3 regions of the Marinicrinis lubricantis genome follow, and region 2 is predicted to be linked to each of the others. Evidence: riboswitches for the same ligand, from Rfam matches in the RefSeq annotation. Region 2 holds a riboswitch; each other region holds the start of a gene.
What was found. Region 2 has a riboswitch for cyclic di-GMP ahead of ACFPXP_RS14275 (putative bifunctional diguanylate cyclase/phosphodiesterase). Riboswitches for the same ligand answer to the same signal wherever they lie in the genome.

Region 1: another riboswitch for cyclic di-GMP. It lies ahead of ACFPXP_RS15830 (S-layer homology domain-containing protein); the one in region 2 lies ahead of ACFPXP_RS14275 (putative bifunctional diguanylate cyclase/phosphodiesterase).
Region 3: another riboswitch for cyclic di-GMP. It lies ahead of ACFPXP_RS02405 (S-layer homology domain-containing protein); the one in region 2 lies ahead of ACFPXP_RS14275 (putative bifunctional diguanylate cyclase/phosphodiesterase).

Annotation. Positions count from the first base shown of each region.
Region 1 covers NZ_JBHSQV010000172.1:31,000-36,759, reverse strand. The annotation lists gene ACFPXP_RS15830 (S-layer homology domain-containing protein) at 246-1,787, opposite strand; cyclic di-GMP riboswitch class I at 1,817-1,902, opposite strand; gene ACFPXP_RS15825 (hypothetical protein) at 2,133-2,417, shown strand; gene ACFPXP_RS15820 (spore coat protein) at 2,430-2,789, shown strand; gene ACFPXP_RS15815 (hypothetical protein) at 2,846-3,202, opposite strand; gene ACFPXP_RS15810 (5'-nucleotidase C-terminal domain-containing protein) at 3,429-5,498, shown strand; gene ACFPXP_RS15805 (glycoside hydrolase family 30 protein) at 5,614-5,760, opposite strand, start outside.
Region 2 covers NZ_JBHSQV010000166.1:12,434-18,193, forward strand. The annotation lists gene ACFPXP_RS14260 (GNAT family N-acetyltransferase) at 1-444, shown strand, start outside; gene ACFPXP_RS14265 (hypothetical protein) at 446-661, opposite strand; gene ACFPXP_RS14270 (cold-inducible protein YdjO-related protein) at 851-1,075, opposite strand; cyclic di-GMP riboswitch class I at 1,397-1,481, shown strand; gene ACFPXP_RS14275 (putative bifunctional diguanylate cyclase/phosphodiesterase) at 1,681-3,156, shown strand; gene ACFPXP_RS14280 (HesB/YadR/YfhF family protein) at 3,183-3,479, opposite strand; gene ACFPXP_RS14285 (ComEC/Rec2 family competence protein) at 3,773-4,765, shown strand; gene ACFPXP_RS14290 (hypothetical protein) at 4,772-5,110, opposite strand; gene ACFPXP_RS14295 (ABC transporter ATP-binding protein) at 5,307-5,760, shown strand, end outside.
Region 3 covers NZ_JBHSQV010000013.1:1,882-7,641, forward strand. The annotation lists gene ACFPXP_RS02400 (DUF6531 domain-containing protein) at 1-2,211, opposite strand, end outside; gene ACFPXP_RS02405 (S-layer homology domain-containing protein) at 2,204-4,234, opposite strand; cyclic di-GMP riboswitch class I at 4,280-4,373, opposite strand; gene ACFPXP_RS02410 (glutathione peroxidase) at 4,600-5,079, opposite strand; gene msrA (peptide-methionine (S)-S-oxide reductase MsrA) at 5,106-5,657, opposite strand.

The DNA.
Region 1 (5,760 bases), on a different contig from region 2:
CATTCTTATCTTTTTCTTCATCCAGTCCACGAATAGGATACGAGAGGGAATGATGTCTGTTATCATTCAGTCGGAGGCCTTCTTCAGAACAGGTCTATTGTCGCACGGCTTGACCGGGTCTGTCCAACCTGAAACACTCATTTCATTCTCCCCGCTTCACATGTAAAAAAACCCTTGGACAACTCAAATGTCCAAGAGTTTCTGCGTTCATTTCTTCAAGCCGCGAAACAGCCCAATGATTACGCCTATTTGCCTTTGCCGCGTTCATTGCCGCGCCCCTCGCCCGCCTTGTCCTCTTCGTCCCCGTTCTGCTCGTCATCTTCCGACTCGAGCTCGATTTCAACCTTCTGGCCGTTAGCAAATTTAATCTCCACTTCAAGCTTGCCGTTCACAGGCTGCTGCATATTCAAGGCTTTGAGTACTTGCTCCAGTATTTCCGGATTCGTCAATTCCGGCGTCAGGGCTGCTGACTCCAACAAGCTTTCCAGCTGCTGGATCGCTTCTTCACCCTTCACCTTTTCTTTTTTTCCGTCTGTCTTCTTTTCAATCTCCGCTTTGATATGTTCTCTATCGTTTTCATATTTCATCTCGATCGACTGCTTCTTATCATATTCGATCTTTAATTTAAATTCATAGATTCCTGCGGGCTGCTCGTGTGCGCTTTCCTGTTCAATGAAGCTCGCTTCGATGACCACTCCGTCTTGAACCGTCAAGGATACCGTATCGGAAACGGCGAGCTGCGATGCAGGAATAAACGTGTCTTGATAGGGCACCGCTAAATTCGGTGAAATCTTATAGGTCTGAGATTCTCCGCCCAACGTGACAACCGTGATTGAACCTGTTGCCGTGGCGTACACATCCGCTGTGACACTCGTATACACATCTTCCGTTACCGATTTATCATCAAACTGAATGTCCATGATTTCGCCAGTGACAACACCCGCGCCGGATTGCTCCAGCAGCCCTTCGCCTGTCCGAACGAGAAGTGAAGCGAGCTCCGCACGGGTGACATTCTTATTCGGTTTAAACGTGTCGTCCGGGTATCCGCTGACGATCCCTTCCTCCACCGCCACGTTCACATATCCAATCGCACCGGCTGCAATCGCGTCGGCATCTTTGAAATCCGGCAATACGTTCATCTGTGCCAGCGCCTCTTCTTCAAGACCGAGCGCTTTTACTAATAGACTTGCAATCCACACTCTGCTGGCCGGTTGATTCGGATTCAGCTTGTCCATCGAAGTATCGAACAATCCTTGCTCTAAAGCAACCGCGATATACCCCTTTGCCCATTTGAACTGCTTCTGTATCACGTTCGCATCCTTAAAGTACAGCTGAAGATCGGCAGGCTTCGCCTTCGCTTCTTCCTCTAATCCCATGAGCCTGACTGCGGCTACAACAGCTTCTGCTCGAGTCACGGGCTTGTTTGGCCGAAAGCTTCCGTCATCGTATCCGGACAATACATTTTTAAATTTCAGAATACCAATCGCTTCCGCCGCCCATTGGGCTTCATCCGTATCCGTAAACTCCATATCCAGCTGTTCGCGGTTTTCAGCGTTCTTCTCAGAATCCTCCGATGCTGCCGCATACCCTTGTGCTGCCAAGCCCAATACAATAATGAAAGACATCCATAATGGCATCCAACGAATTTTTCTCATGAATCGTGTCCCCTTTAATTCATATTTGCCTTTTGTTTCATTCACTTCTCCTAAATACTCTCCGGACAGCATCTCACTCCCAGCTTCATACGCAATGACAAGCAAAAAAGGCTCGCCCATGCCTCTGCGCATAGACTAGCCCCTAGTAGAGATGTTCGTCTTGGTGCAGCTGGCTGGCATGGTATTAGGTACCTTAGCCCCTGTAGCTTTGCGTCATCACCTTTCGATGATTTTGCCGATTGGATTCGTTTGGTTCGTACAAGGCCCTCGTGAGCCTGAGTCGTGAGTTGTTGACTTGGTTCGATGTTCTTATTATACCAATGATATCCTCATTGACAATACAAAAAATGATCAATTTCGATGATTTTAGACATAATTGTCATGCTTCTGGATCTCGTTAACTCGATTTGGATATAACCATCGCCCGGATGACAAACTAACCTTGTCAAACCTAAATTGGAAAGGAGCATCCTTGTCATGCCTCAAAGCCAAACACAGCAGCAGCAACAGCAGGCGATCATCCCCACACCGCCGCAAGTCATCACAACCAAAGACTGCCTTTATTTAAAAGATCAATTGTCGTGGGAACTGATCGCGATGAAAAAATGCAGGCACTTCGCCAATGAATGCTCAGACCCTGAGATTAAGCAGGCGATTGATCAGGCGGGCCAAATGCACGAGCGGCACTATCAGCTGCTGCTGAAGCATTTGCAAAACAACAATACAGCAGAAATGCAGAAAATGCATCAAATGCAGCAATAAGGAGGGACCACGGTGAATTCCAATCAAAGCTCACAAACGATCAAAAATCCGAAGCCGCCCTATGAACCGAAAGTAAAAGGACCGGAAATGAATGACCGTGACCGCGTCAATGATATATTGGCATTGGAAAAATATTTGACGGACAGCTTCAATATTTCAGCGAGAGAAGCCAGCCATCCGAGTTTGCATCAGGACATTATGACAGTCTTGAATGAGACGCACCAATGTCAATATGACATGTACCAGCTCATGTTCCGCAAAGGACATTACAAGCTCGAAGCCGAGGATCAGAATAAGCTGGATCAGGCTTATCAGCAATTCTCGGGTTACTCCAGTCAATTCCCTTATTCACAAAACGGAACACTGCAGTAGCGGCGAGGCAGTGAATAAGCGAAAACCCGACCTCAATCGGTCGGGTTTTCGCTTATTTAAGCCCCTTCGGTAACGACTTCGACATTGTCTAATCCGGCGCTTCGAGCGACACGCTTCAGCTGCATCTTCATAAAGAGCTGCGCCTCGGTTATGATGAACACAACCTCACGAAATCCGGTTTGCTTATATTTCTCGAACGATCCCTTCAAGCTCTCCACCTCTTGTGCGGAAAGCAAATCCATCGCTTTACAATCCACCCTTAGCGTATACGATGGACCATCCAGAGATGCCGTCTTTTTCTCATATTCGGCAATAAAGCGGGCGTAATCCTCCGCCGTAAACGTTCCCCCGATCTGCATCTCCATCACACGGTCCACCATATTTAGTTCAATCCGAAACGAGCCTTTGGCCATAGTTCCACTTTCCCTTCTGTACGCAATCTAGTTGTGAGCTGCGAGAGGCGTTATACAATGCCATCCCGCAAATCGTATATCGGCAGAGGTGCAGAAATCATTTAGATATAAAATATCTGGTTAAATCTACCAGCCCTTAACGCAATCTTTATATGATCGTAATCGTCCGTTGACAATTGCATCGTATGCTGATCTGGACACTTACTAGATAGGGAGAGACGAAACCATGAACAAACTCGCAACATCCGCTGCAACATTGCTTCTCACATGCTCACTGCTTACTGGCGGTAGGACCGTGCAAGCAAGCAGCGGCTTCAGCGACATTGAAGCATCCGCCTACACGCAGCAGATCGAAGCGCTTTATCAACGAGGCATCATTAACGGTACACCTGAAGGTCTCTATCAACCGCAGCGACAGCTGACGAAAGCCGAAGCCGTTACGCTGCTGTCTCGCGCGTTTCATCTGAGTCCGGTATATCCGATTGAACGTAATCAAGACGATATGCAAAAAACGACGACTTACACGGATCCTCTAGGCGTCATCGACGATTCATTCTCGATTCCGTCGGCAAGAGATATCGAGGAGCATTGGGCGCTGCCCTATATTGAAAGCGTGCTAAAGGTACGGGGTGACGAGACAAACGGCAATACATACGATCCCCAAGCTCTTGTAACAAAAAGTGAGTGGGTGGAGCTGTTAGGCAAAATCATTCTCGGTGCAGACCTCACTGTAGACTACAAGAGCAAGATGGCCGAACTAGGACTTGCCTCTCCGGAATATGCAGCATCCAGCGAACCCATTACAAGGGAAGAAGCTGCTGGAAGCCTGTACGATATTCTCTACCATCCTGATTTTAAAATCATTACCGTGTTCGCAACGGCGGATATCCATGCTCATCTTGAGCCGTACAAGCCGGCAGGCTCGGAGAATGAGATCGGCGGTTTGGCAAAAATGAGCCATGTCATCGATCAAATGCGCGAGGTGCAGCCGAACACCCTGCTGATTGATGCCGGTGATGCACCCTACAACACCAATATCGGTAATTTGACGGAAGGTGCGGCGACGATCGAGATCATGAATGAAATGCAGTATGACGCCATGGTGCTCGGCAATCACGATTTTGATTTTCCGTTTGACGTGCTCGAGCGAAATGCAGGAGATGCACAGTTTCCGTTCCTGTCTGCCAATACGCGGTATAACGGAGAACAGCCGGACTTTCTGAAATCCTCGATCATTAAAGAAATCGACGGCATTCGTATCGGCATTATCGGCGTTACCGACGACCAAAGCCACCACTTCACACATCCGAAGAACGTCGAAGGCATCACCTTCCAGGACCATTTCGAAGCAGCGCAGAATACTGTGAGTGCCATCCAGGACGAGACGGATATCATTATCGCTTTATCCCATCTGCATGGTGACAATCGTCAGCTGCCGACTGAAGTGAGCGGGATTGACATCGAGATCGGCGGCGGGCAAGACATTGTTGCCTACCCGGAACAAATTGGCGACACCTGGCTGATCTCCCCTGGAAAGCACGCCGAAACATTAAACCAAATCAACCTCCAATTCCTAAATGGAGAGATGATCGGCCTTAATTTCGCACATCTGTTTATGACCTACAATCTTGAACAAGATGCTGCAGTCACGAATATAATTGATCGTCACCTGGAGGAAATCGGCGGTAAGATGAACGAGGTTGTCGGCAAGACGCTGACCCCGCTTGACGGTGAAAGACAGACCGTTCGTCTCAAAGAATCGAATTTGGGCAATGCCATTGCAGATAGCCTTGTGGATCTGACCGGAGCCGATATTGCTCTGCAGAACGGCGGAGGTGTTCGCGCAAGTATCGATGAAGGGGATATTACGTTGGAAGAAATATATACAGTCCTTCCTTTTGACAATACGGTTGTCATGGTGGAGGCGAGCGGACAGACGATTTGGGACGCTTTGGAGCACAGCGTGTCCTCCTATCCTTCCGCAGCTGGCAGCTTCCTTCAAGTATCCGGACTCAGCTACACTTTTGATGCGGCGAAAGAACCAGGCTCGCGCCTCGTTGAAGTCTTGGTGGACGGAGAGCCCATCGAATTGACCAAGATGTATAAGGTAGCCGCGAATGACTTCCTGACCGGCGGCGGAGATCATTTCGATATGCTCAAGGATGAAACGACAGAACTGCTGAAAACGAAGCATTTCCTGCGGGATGCCTTTACCGAATATTTGCAAAGCCACGGAACGATTGAGCCGCAGCTGGAGCAGCGCATTCATATCTTGAATCCTGCTTCGGAGCAATAACCTTCATTCGCAGAATTCAAGCTTTACCGTCCTTATTACTGCGAAATTATTGCGAAAACCGACCTTAAAACCATTTGAGGAGTCCCGATCGGGACTCCTCTTTTCATGGTGCATCTCAGCGATCGCCTTCCAGAAGTACGGTAACGGCACTTTTGGCTTCCATTCGGAAGCTAACCATGTCCTCTTCATTCAGCTTCAAAGTCACGTTATGCGCCTCGTCGCTGTCATTGAACAGCACGGCCGCCCTCGAATCGTCCTTATT
Region 2 (5,760 bases):
CACAAAAAACTCGAAGAAAAAGGAATCACCATTCGCAGGGGGCTTCCTCCGGAGAAGCACATCGTAACGGAATGGGTGAAGAGCCATTTTAATGCGCATTGGTCGAGTGAATGCGAGGCGGCGTTCGCTAGACAACCGGTGTCCTGCTTGCTTGCAACAAAGACGATCACGATTGACGGCAAGTCTTCGGAAAAGCTGATCGGCTTCGCCTGTTATGACGCAACGGCCAAAGCATTCTTCGGTCCGACGGGAGTCGATCCAGCAGAAAGGGGTATAGGGGCAGGCAAGGCGCTGCTGATCGCGGCCCTGCATGCTATGCGAGAAGAAGGATACGGATATGGCATTATCGGAGGGGCCGGTCCCGTTCAATTTTACAGTAAGACCGTGGGTGCCATTGAAATTCCGGAATCATCTCCAGGCATTTACCGGGGCATGCTGAAATAATTCAACTTTTTCTCATCTCGAAAAATTCACATTCATCTCTGCGGTAATAAGTCACATCACTTACACTATTTTGGATGACGACCATGTCTTCCGTGTAACGAACGATCGTGCCCCCAGTACCAACCATGTGGTCGTCTTGGAACACACGAATTCTCGCTTCTCTTTCCATCGCTTCATCCAAATCGGCATCGGTGACGAGCTTTTGATTGCGTGCCATGGACCGATTCCCCCTCTATTATAAATCATTGGGTTGTATCAACATTGTAACAAAAGGAAGGCGATTCCTCCATCCAAGATAGCGGGGAACGAAAAGATGGCAGTCAGTAAAGCTGACTGCCTAGTTCACCTGCATCACATATCTAACACAAAAATCAAAAATAGTATCTTATTTTCCATTGTCACGAAATTATGATGTCCACGCAGGCTGCTCGCTTTTCTTTTTGCGAATGGGCTTTTTATCTAACTTCGGCAAATGACGAATTCCGCGGAGCATTGGACCGCCGCACAGCGGGCAGCCTGGAGAATCGTCATCTGACATTTCTTTACGCATCCATGCCTTGCATTCGTTATTTCGGCATCTCCAGATGGGGACAGGGGCAACTTCCGGCTTTGGAGAGGTTTCTGTATCCATTCATGCTCACCTCCGCTCTTAATATCCCTCACATGGAAGGCTTCATGACTGCCGTGTGTTGACAAATGCTTCATAACCCGCGTTGGTATTATTTCAGCGAGCTGATTGCTCCGTCGCAGCTGGAGTTGGATTGGTTAAGCAAGGACGCTGAATAACTTTCAATTCAAGTTAATCCGAGGCAGGGAGTTCATAACTTCCTGCTTTTTTGCGATGAGGCCGGGCATCGAAGGCGTATGGAAAATTATCCTTTGTTTTTTTACAAAATATCTGTTTTTTCTACAAAAATATAGTACTATAGAACTGATGAAGTCATATAGAAAACTTCAGAAAAGGCAAACCTAGTCGAAAGACAGGGACGCAAAGCCACGGGCCTAAAGCAAAAAGCAATGGCAGCCGGGTCGCCTAGAGGTTGGGGTTATTGCCGCCTACTAGAAGGGCGGTTTTTTTTATCGGTGCTTTGTATTGCCTAGGGAAGTGCGGGGTGATCAGGAAAATTGGATCTATATCATTCATGAAGTCGGAGGTGGATTTTAGGACTTGTTTCATAACTGGATGCATGCGCCAAGTTTGAGAATTTTGCAGTTCAAGGATGGTCGAATGTGTACATGAAGGAATTTGCTATGAAAGCAGCAGTGATTTACGGCTTATTTGGTGTCATGTATATTGCGTTTTCCGACTATGCGCTGGAGTGGTTCGGCATCACGCATGACAGTGTACATCGGCTGCAATCCATCAAAGGTTGGGTTTTTATTACGGCGACAGCCATATTGATGTACATACTTATACGTAAATCGATGCTAAGAAGGTATATGGATGAGAATACGGGCCTGCCGAATCGGCAGTTGTTTAAAGCCAACTGGAAAAGTAAATTCGTTGATGGTCGAAAGGTCACACTGCTCCTTATAAATATTGATCGATTCAAGCAAATGAATGATGCTTTTGGAGAGGAAACAGCAGATCAGCTGCTCCGTGAGACTGCGCAAAGGATGAAGGGCCAAATCAGTATGGGGATGAAGCTCTTTAAAATTTATGCCGATGAATTTGCCATACTAATCGAAAAGGAAATCGGGCTGCAGGATCTTCAGCAATTATGTAATATGTTGATTGACCAATTTCAGAAGCCGTTGTTGATCGGGCATTATGAAATTTATGCTCATATTCGAATCGGCGCATCCTTGTCGAAGAGTCATTGCAGCTTAGAAGAGCTGCATCAACAGGCAAATTATGCGCTTCAGATCGCAAAAAGGGACGGCAAGGAGCTGCAGTTCTTCTCGCCCGAGATTAAATCGTACAGAGAACAGCTGCTGCTCGAGAATGAAATGCAGTCCGCGCTTCAGAATGAACATTTCGAGGTGCATTATCAGCCGCAATATCATTCTGCAACCTCTAGTATGATTGGACTAGAAGCTTTGCTTCGTTGGAAGCATCCGGATAAGGGATGGATATCTCCCGGGGAATTTATCCCCCTTGCAGAAGAAAGCGGGTTGATCGTGCCGCTTGGCGAGTGGACGATAAGGAAAGTTTGCGAGCAAATTAAAGAATGGCAGGAGCATGGACTGGAAGTGCCTAAAATCGCCATTAATTTGTCATTGAAGCAGCTGCTTCATACGAATTTTCCGAAGAGGGTACTCGAAATCATTCACCAGGAGCAGTTAAATCCTTGCGCTCTCGAGTTTGAAATTACTGAAAGCGTCGCAATTGATATGGATCATGCGGCAGAAGCTATCCGTAGCTTGAAGGAATCCGGTTTTAGTATCAGTATGGACGATTTTGGTACGGGTTACAGCTCACTGAATGCACTGCACAAGCTTCCGGTAGATAAACTGAAGATCGATAGAAGCTTTGTGCAAAATATATTGAATGATGAACAAAAAGCGGGTATTTTGAAAACGATTATTGACTTAACGAAGCATTTGGATATGATGGTGATCGCCGAAGGCGTTGAAAAGCAGGACGAGGTACAATTTTTAATGCAAAACGGATGTGAGTATATCCAGGGGTACGTATACAGCAAGCCTTTGCCCCCAATGGAGCTTGCCAAGAGAGTACAATTCGAAATGATCAGAAAAAAAGCGCCGTGAGGAAAGCATCCTCGTAGGCGTTTTTTTCATTCGCTTGCAGGATATTCGTATTCGATTTCCTGCGACTTTTCGTTGAAACGCACCTTCAAATCATGACCGTCAAAGTACCAAAGATCGGTTTGCTCCACGTAAAACGTAATTCCTGCAACCTCCGTCTTGGCAGCGGCTCTTGAAGGCTCATCAAATGAAATGCCGAGGGAGTAGCTTGTCTGAATGGTGCTGTGTCCGCCGTATTTGGTGAAGAAACGGACATAGCTTCCCGGCTTCAGATCCATCTCTTGAATAAAGTGCTGAGCGGCTTGGGAATCTACATCAATTTTCATTTCTGCATCGACCTTTCCCTACAAGAAGTAGCTTTATTATGGCAAAACAATAAAGAGAAAGCAAGAAATTGGGCTTAATTAATAGAAAATTCTGAAAATTTGTTCAAAAAAGCAGGAAAGAAAGCGCTTACTATTGAATTTAATATAATATCAACATTTTTACAGCACAGTTCACAGGTATGCTTTTGGGCACATCGCAGCTGTAGAAGACAAAAATGCTGCATGTGAAACGAATGCATGACAAACAATACCATATATATTCGGTTTGCTACAGCATGAAGGGAGGATGCCGTATGAAGGTAAGACATATGAAGAAGGTACAGCTAACAAGAATCATCACCGGGATTTGCATCACGGTATTCTTCTTGGCAGGATGCGGACAGAGGGAGCCATTTTTCGGTGCTGCTCCCGTGCAAGCGAACGATGCAGATTTTACGCTTCAGAGCATCGTGGATGAAAAAGCATTTTTGGACCGAAGCCGGGATGAAGGCAAGCTTTCGATTCGATATTTTCATTTTAGTGATCAAGAAAAGGGCGGGGATTCGATTTACATTGAGGCGCCGGACGGCTCAAACCTGCTGATTGATGCTGGATATGAGAAGGCTGGTAAAGCATTGGTTCAATCCTTAAGCGACTTGGGAGTGGATCATCTCGATGCCGTCGTAGCGACCCATCCGCATCACGATCATATCGGAGGGTTTATTTCCCTTTTGGACGCAAAGCATGTGGGCCGTGTTTATATGCCGAAGGTTGCGAACGATACGATTTTGTTCGAGCAGTTTGTAGAGAAGATCAAGGAGAAGGCGATTCCGGTTTCCTTTTTGGAACGGGGAGACGTCATTGCCATGAATACGGATGTGCAGCTGGATGTGCTGGGGCCGCCCAAGGGAACGGGGACGAAGAATATTCCTACTTCCATGAGTACTTCAGCGATTAATAACCTCTGCTTGGTGTTGAAGCTTCATTATGGAGAGAGGACGTTCTTATTCACGTGTGATGTATACAAGAGGGCTGAATTTGAGCTTACTGAGGCCTTCGGCAGCAGTTTAAAGGCGGATATGCTGCATGCTCCTCATCACGGAAACCATACGTCATCGTCCATTCCGTTCATTCAAGCCGTTAGGCCGAAGCTGACCATATTCAGCTCTCATGAAGTCTACAGCAAGACCGTTTATGAGAATTACCGAAAAAGCGGGAGCCGGATTGCCGTAACCGGAATTGATGGGAATATATTAATTCTTTGTGATGGAAACAGTATACAATTAGTCACTCAGCGGGTGACATGATTGATTTCAATATTTCAGCAGCTGATAATGTCCAATCCCGGGTAACGGACGTGTCTCGCCTTTTACAGCATGGTACCAGCCAAAGCATAAATAAACAAGCAGAAGCAGGTTGCCAAATGGCAGCACAAACAGCCATCCCAGTACGGGAATAAAGGTGCCGATGACATTGACGGATAAGACCATCAAGAGAAAAATGAGTCCTTGATTCGCATGAAATAGGGCGTATGCGGATGTTCTCTGCATCATGAGCGGCAGAAAAAATAGAAGGTAGGCGAGAACGGCAACAATTTTCTCTTGATTCGTAACGGAATGTGCTGGATGGCGATTGCCAGAGTCAAGCATCATGAATCCTCCTTACGGAAAAGGTTCTGATTTTGAGAATGGGGCTTGTTCACGCAGTAGGTTAGTACCATGATATGTGAGTGAAGGCTGGAGCATGACAATATCTTGTCTGCTGCTTAGGAGAACCAAGGGATATTCGTATCCCTTGGTTTATTTTGTTAGAATTGAAGGACAGGATAGGCTTCAGGAGGGTATTACAATGGATAGTATCATGGATGTGCGCATTGAAGAAGCAGGTTATTCCGAACAGAAGGCTTCTATTTTTGAAATTGAATTCTCTCTTTATCCGGGGGAACTCGTTGGATTAATCGGTCCGAATGGGGCAGGGAAGAGTACGACGATTAAAGCAATATTGGGCTTACTTCGGCATATGAAGGGGGATGTTCGGTTTAAAAGCGGAGAGATGTCGTGGGGCTATATTCCGGAGCAGCCGGTTTATTATAATCAAATGACACTTTTTGAGCATATGGCGTTAGCTGCGGCTGTTTATGGTATGTCGAAAGAGCAGTTAAAGACTCGCGGGGACATGCTGCTAGAGCGTTTCAAGCTGAAACATGTAAAGCATCATTATCCAACGAGCTTTTCCAAAGGCATGAAGCAGAAGATGATGCTCATTATCGGCTTCCTGCACTCGCCCTCGATTTATATTATTG
Region 3 (5,760 bases), on a different contig from region 2:
CGTCGTAGTACGACCAAGTGCGTCCGTTATCGAGGTCAGATTGCCCTTGCTGTCGTAAGCCATTCTTGTGACGTTTCCAAGCGCATCTGTAATGGTCTCCGGCATATTCCAGCCATTGTACGTGTAGGTCGTCATATTCCCTAATGCGTCAATCGCTTGGAGCATATTGCCTTTGCCGTCGTAAATAAACCGATTCTCGTTCCCTTTCGGGTCAATATACCGCGTCAGATTATCATTGCCGTCATATTCGAAATGCTCCGAGCTGCCATCCGGATAATGAACGGCTGTTTTGCGCTGGCGCTCATCGTATTCGTACACTTGGACGTAGCCGCGCTCGTTCGTAATCCTCGTCTGCATCTGGTCAGGGAAGTACTCCATGTAGCCCCATTCCCCGCTGAATGCGCGCTGTGCCACGACTCGATCCTGATCATCGTATTCATTAATAAGCGATGCGGTCTGATTCGGATTATGAATTGCGGTCATCCGGTGACGTTCATCATAGTCGAAGCCGATGACTGCGCCGTCTGGAAGCACCACTTCTTCCAGGTGATGATTGACTTCATCATAGCGGTACTGCACTTTGCGTCCCGTATGGTCGGTGACCTCCATAATCTTGCCGCCATTCCCGTATGTAAATAGCAGCTTCGCGCCTTCCGTGCTCACTTCCTTCAGAACGGTGCCATAATAAGTCAGCTTCGTTTGATGACCGTTATTGTCAGTAATGCCGTAAAGCATTCCATCCTGACGGAATACATACTCCCATTGTTGTGGTGCCGTAAGGGTATAGCTTCCGTCCGAGTTTTTCACTAATGTGTCGTAAACCCCTGCCGGTGTTTCGTACTGACCGTTCCCCGTCGGCGTATATTTCAGGCTTGCTCCTTCCGGCGTAACGACGTACACGACATCACCGTCTCTGAATTCAAGCCTTCTCTCGAACGTATGGTGCCATCCATAGCCCAAGTCCCCGTTGTACGACTCTCTGCTATGGTAAGAGATCGCAAACTCCAGCGGCATGACGGCCTGTACGGTCATATTCGTGTGGTAAAAGCTGAAATCACCAGTAGCCATATTGATCGGGTCAAAATGCTTAGCTAAAGGATGCCCGTTTTTATTCGCAAATTCTTCTTCAATCTTCTCCCGATCTGCCTCGAGTATGTTCCCTGCATTGATCGGATCGAACAGTAAGAGACTGTAACCTTCCGGAATCTGATTGTAACAGGTCTGACCCTCGAAGCATGTTTCTACTGGCAGTCCATTATCCTCAGCAACATCATGCAACTGATCAGCAATCTCTTGCTCGTAGATTTTGTTGTAGTAATAGTTTGCTAAGTAAGCCCATTTCGTATCGTCCGTCTGGGCTTTATAGCGCAATACTCTTAATATTTCCGAAGGATCCTCCGACCACTTCTGATCATAGGGACGATAAGCGACGGCTGTAATATCTGCAATTAGATAAGGAGGAAGTTCAACTTCGACCTCCCATTCCCCAATATAGTCCTGCGGCTCGAACCGGCCGTACGCAGGAAACTCATCAAAATAATTTTGAAGCTCTGTATCCGGGATATCCTGAGACCATGTCCTTGTGTCTGAGACCGGAATAGCCTCCTGCCAGACGACTGGATCTCCAGGATCGACAACCTGCCGGTCATCTCCCACTCTTCTTGTGTATTTCACATACAAAAACACCTGCGTATTCTTCTCCGCAATGCCTCGGATGACATGGGTATCGCTTTCCGGATTCGGGAGCATTTCGATATACGCCGGAGCAGGCGGATTCGGATTAAATACCTCCACATCGACATCGCCGCCATGGGCCGCGAACTGAACCGGGGTTACCTTAATGTTGTATTGCCCGTCCAACGCAGGCTGCCCTTGAATTGTACCATCCCATGTGTACGTCTGTTCGCTGCCTGTCGCATAAGGAGCGCTGTCTAACGTTTCCAGCATTGTACCGTTCTGGTGCAATGTAATGGCGGTATCATGCGCTTCATATTCACCGTAGTCCAGATACTGAAAGCTTACATCGGCAAGCCCGCCGTAAATCGAACTGAATCGATGCGGTTCTATCGAGATGGCGGTATCCGCATAGGCTTCCTCTATATCCAGCCCTGGTATCATGGGCAGCCCAGTAATGAATATGATCGCTGCAAGGCTTAGTATCCATGCTCGGCGTATTCGTTTTTTCCAGCTTCGCCTCGGCTTCTTACTCATTCACAAGTTCTCCTCTCTCCATCAATACCTTATACATCACGACCGCCGCTTCCGCGCGTGTGGAAATATCCTTTGGCGCGATAAGGCCGTTGCTTCCCATAATCAATTGATGCTTCACTGCCAGTGCGGCAGCCTGCTTCGCCCATCCGCTGATTTGCTTTGCATCATTGAATTGGAGCAGCTGATTCATTTCCTGATCGGTCATCTGTGCTTCATTCTCATAACCTAGCGCCTGAATGAGCATGACCATCATTTCCTCACGAGTGATTGCCCGGTTCGGCAGGAATTTACCGTCCACTCCGTTCACCCATCCGGCTTCAACCGCAGCGGCGACCCATGGATTGGACCAATGCGAGCTCATATCGGCAAAGTGTGCATTCGCCTTTGCTTCCATATTGACCGTCATCCCCGTTGCATCCGCCAGCATTTTCGTAAATTCAGCCCTTGTCAGCGTTTGATTCGGCCCGAACTTGTCTTCGCCCACACCGCTCACTTTCCATCTGGCAGCCAGTGTTTCAATATAGCTCTGTCCCCAGTGCCCCTTCACATCTTGAAACGAAGGTTCATACATAAATAAACCGTAGGTTCCGGATTGCATCACATCTGCCTGCACCGTCCGGCTGTCTTCATCTGCACTACCTCCGATATATTCCAATGAAGCATCGGGCTGCTCGTCAGCGCGATAAATGCCCAGCTTGTTCACATACGCAGCAGTCAAGTCCGTATTGGCGTATGACATATGAAGCTGAAGCGGCAGCTTTGCCTCCCCGCCTATCTCCATCGTCCACAAACTTGTTACCGGCGTCATCGCATCTTCTGCTTCCGCATTAGATTTCGGTTTCAAGGTCACTTTCGTCCGCTCCGCAAAAGCCTGTGCCGGAACAACCACTTTCACGGTGCCGTCCGTGGATTCGAGTACTCCGCCCTGTGCATCAAACCACCCAGAACTCTCCTCAGATGGCGTAAAGGTCGCATCCGGAATTTCCATCCGGCGAATCGAGGTATATACCAATAGGTTAGCGGCACTTCTTGTAACCAGTTGATCTCCTGTAAACCCAATCACATCCGGGCGCTCTGTACCAAAAGTCATCTGATACGACTCATGCTCTTCCAAATTCGCCCCGAACAACTGCGGTGAACCGCCTACGTCTTCAAGCCAGGCTGCGTTCTTGTCTCCGATATATAAATTCAAATATTCTCGCTCTTTCTTGACTGGCTGAGTCAAATCGATAGGAACCGCACTCGGGTCGTCCGATTCGATGGACACATACTTGTATAGATCCGTCGCGTTGTCTCTTTGTTTCCATACGGCTCTTTCCCCATTAAATTGAAATAGGCGGATGTATTCGCTTCCTGAGATTTGAACCGCCGTTTCGGTTTGACCCGAAGCGATATCATAGATTTTAAGCTCCTGCTTGGAAGGCGCGTTGAACATCACTTTTCCATCTTTGACGATCGGACTGTAGCCTTCACCAATGACACTAGCTTCGTTCGTTTGCAGGTTGTATAGCGTAATTTGCAATCTGGCATCGAACCATACGGCATAATTTCCGTCTGCAGTAACGACACGATTCTCGGCTGCTCCGCTGCTCAGCTTCTTCTCGATACCCGCGGTCAAATTATAGCTGTATACATCCCAGTTAAAGTTCGTTTGACCCGCATATTCACGTTTGTCCATCCAGATGATGACTATGTCGCCATTGCTCAATTCCGTCATAACCGGCATTTTGGCCGGCTGTCCGTGATCCGTAATTTGCAGTTCCTGTCCCGTCTGCAAGTTCCGGTAGAAGATTTGTGTATTCCAGCTCGGGTCAAACCCGTGCCATACGGCGTGATGCTTATATGTATAGAGGCTTTTACCATCAAGCTCGACCTTCGACGTATCTCTTGAGAAGACATACTTCACCGCACCTTCCATATGGATAGGCGGCATCACGCTCCAAGCCATGATGATGGTCATGATCAAACTAAGCAGCATCCCTGTCTTTCTATGATTCTTTCTTCTTCCAAATCTCATGTTCATACTTGTTCCCCCTTATTTTTAGACAAAAAAAGACCAAGACGAAGTTTGAGCGGCCCGGCTGCCATCCCTTAACATCGGTTAAGGCTTAGACCCGTGGCTTTGCGTCTCCGACTTTCGTACGGATTTGCCGTGGTTCATTTCGCTTGGTATTCTTTCGTGATGTCTATTGGACTAGGATGATATTACCAATAAATCTCCCAAAATGATACACTATCCCCTAATTTGTGACAACCCTGTGTAACTTTATGGTGAATACACGAGATTTTCAGGTTATGGAGATGCCAACATGGGACATTCGGACTAAAACAAAAAGACCAGCCCTCACCAAGGCTGATCTTCATAGATTCATAGATTTTGCTTGTGATTTACCTGCCCAGCAGCGCCTCAATATCCTTCCGAATCTTATTCGGAGTCGTGGTTGGGGCGTATCGTTTCACAGGTTTGCCGCTGCGGTCGACGAGAAATTTCGTGAAGTTCCATTTAATACTCTCGCCCAGCAAGCCCGACTCTTCCTTCTTCAAATACTGATATAACGGATGCGTGCCAGGGCCGTTCACTTCGATTTTGCTGAACATCGGAAAACGGGTGCCGAACTGCAGCTGACAGGTCTGTTCGATTTCCGCATCAGATCCAGGCTCCTGCTCCTTGAATTGATTGCACGGAAACCCCAGCACGGCAAACCCCTGCTCTTGATAATCCTCATGCAGCGACTGCAGCTCCTTCAGCTGCGGCGCAAATCCGCACTTCGTCGCGGTATTGACGATGAGGAGCACCTTCCCTTCATAATCCCGCAGTGATATATTCTCCCCGCTAATCGTCGTCACTTCAAATTCATAAACGCTCATGGATTCCGCACCTCTTCCACCTGATTTCACTTTTCCCAATGCTTTCGAATAAATTCATCTCTTCCTGACTGTTCACGGTCTTCCTTGTAATGCTTCGGATGCTTCCTATGATAATCCTGATGATATTCTTCTGCCGGATAAAAAGTACTTGCAGGCACGATTTCCGTGACAATCGGCTTATTAAACTGCCCGCCGGCTTCAAGCGCTTGCTTCGAGCGTTCCGCTAACATACGCTGCTCCTCATGGTGGTAAAAAATCACGGTTCGGTACGACGATCCCCGGTCGTGGAATTGTCCTCCCGCATCGGTTGGATCGATTTGGACCCAATACAGCTCCAACAGCTTCTCATACGGAAATACGTCCGGATCGAAGGTGATCTGAACCACCTCGGCATGACCCGTATCCCCTTGCTTCACCTGCTCGTACGTGGGATTGTCCGTAAGGCCTCCCATATATCCGGAGACGATCCCGTGAATGCCTGGAAACTCCTCAAAAGGCGTAACCATGCACCAAAAACATCCCCCGGCAAATGTAGCTAATTCATAAGAATGGTTTTCTGACTGATCCTTGTTGTCCATCATATGTGCACCTCAATACGAAACATAGAGTAAAGTTTCTATTATGTATACAAAAAAAGCACCATCCTCAGCACGAAAGAATTGCCGGGATAATGCTTTTTAT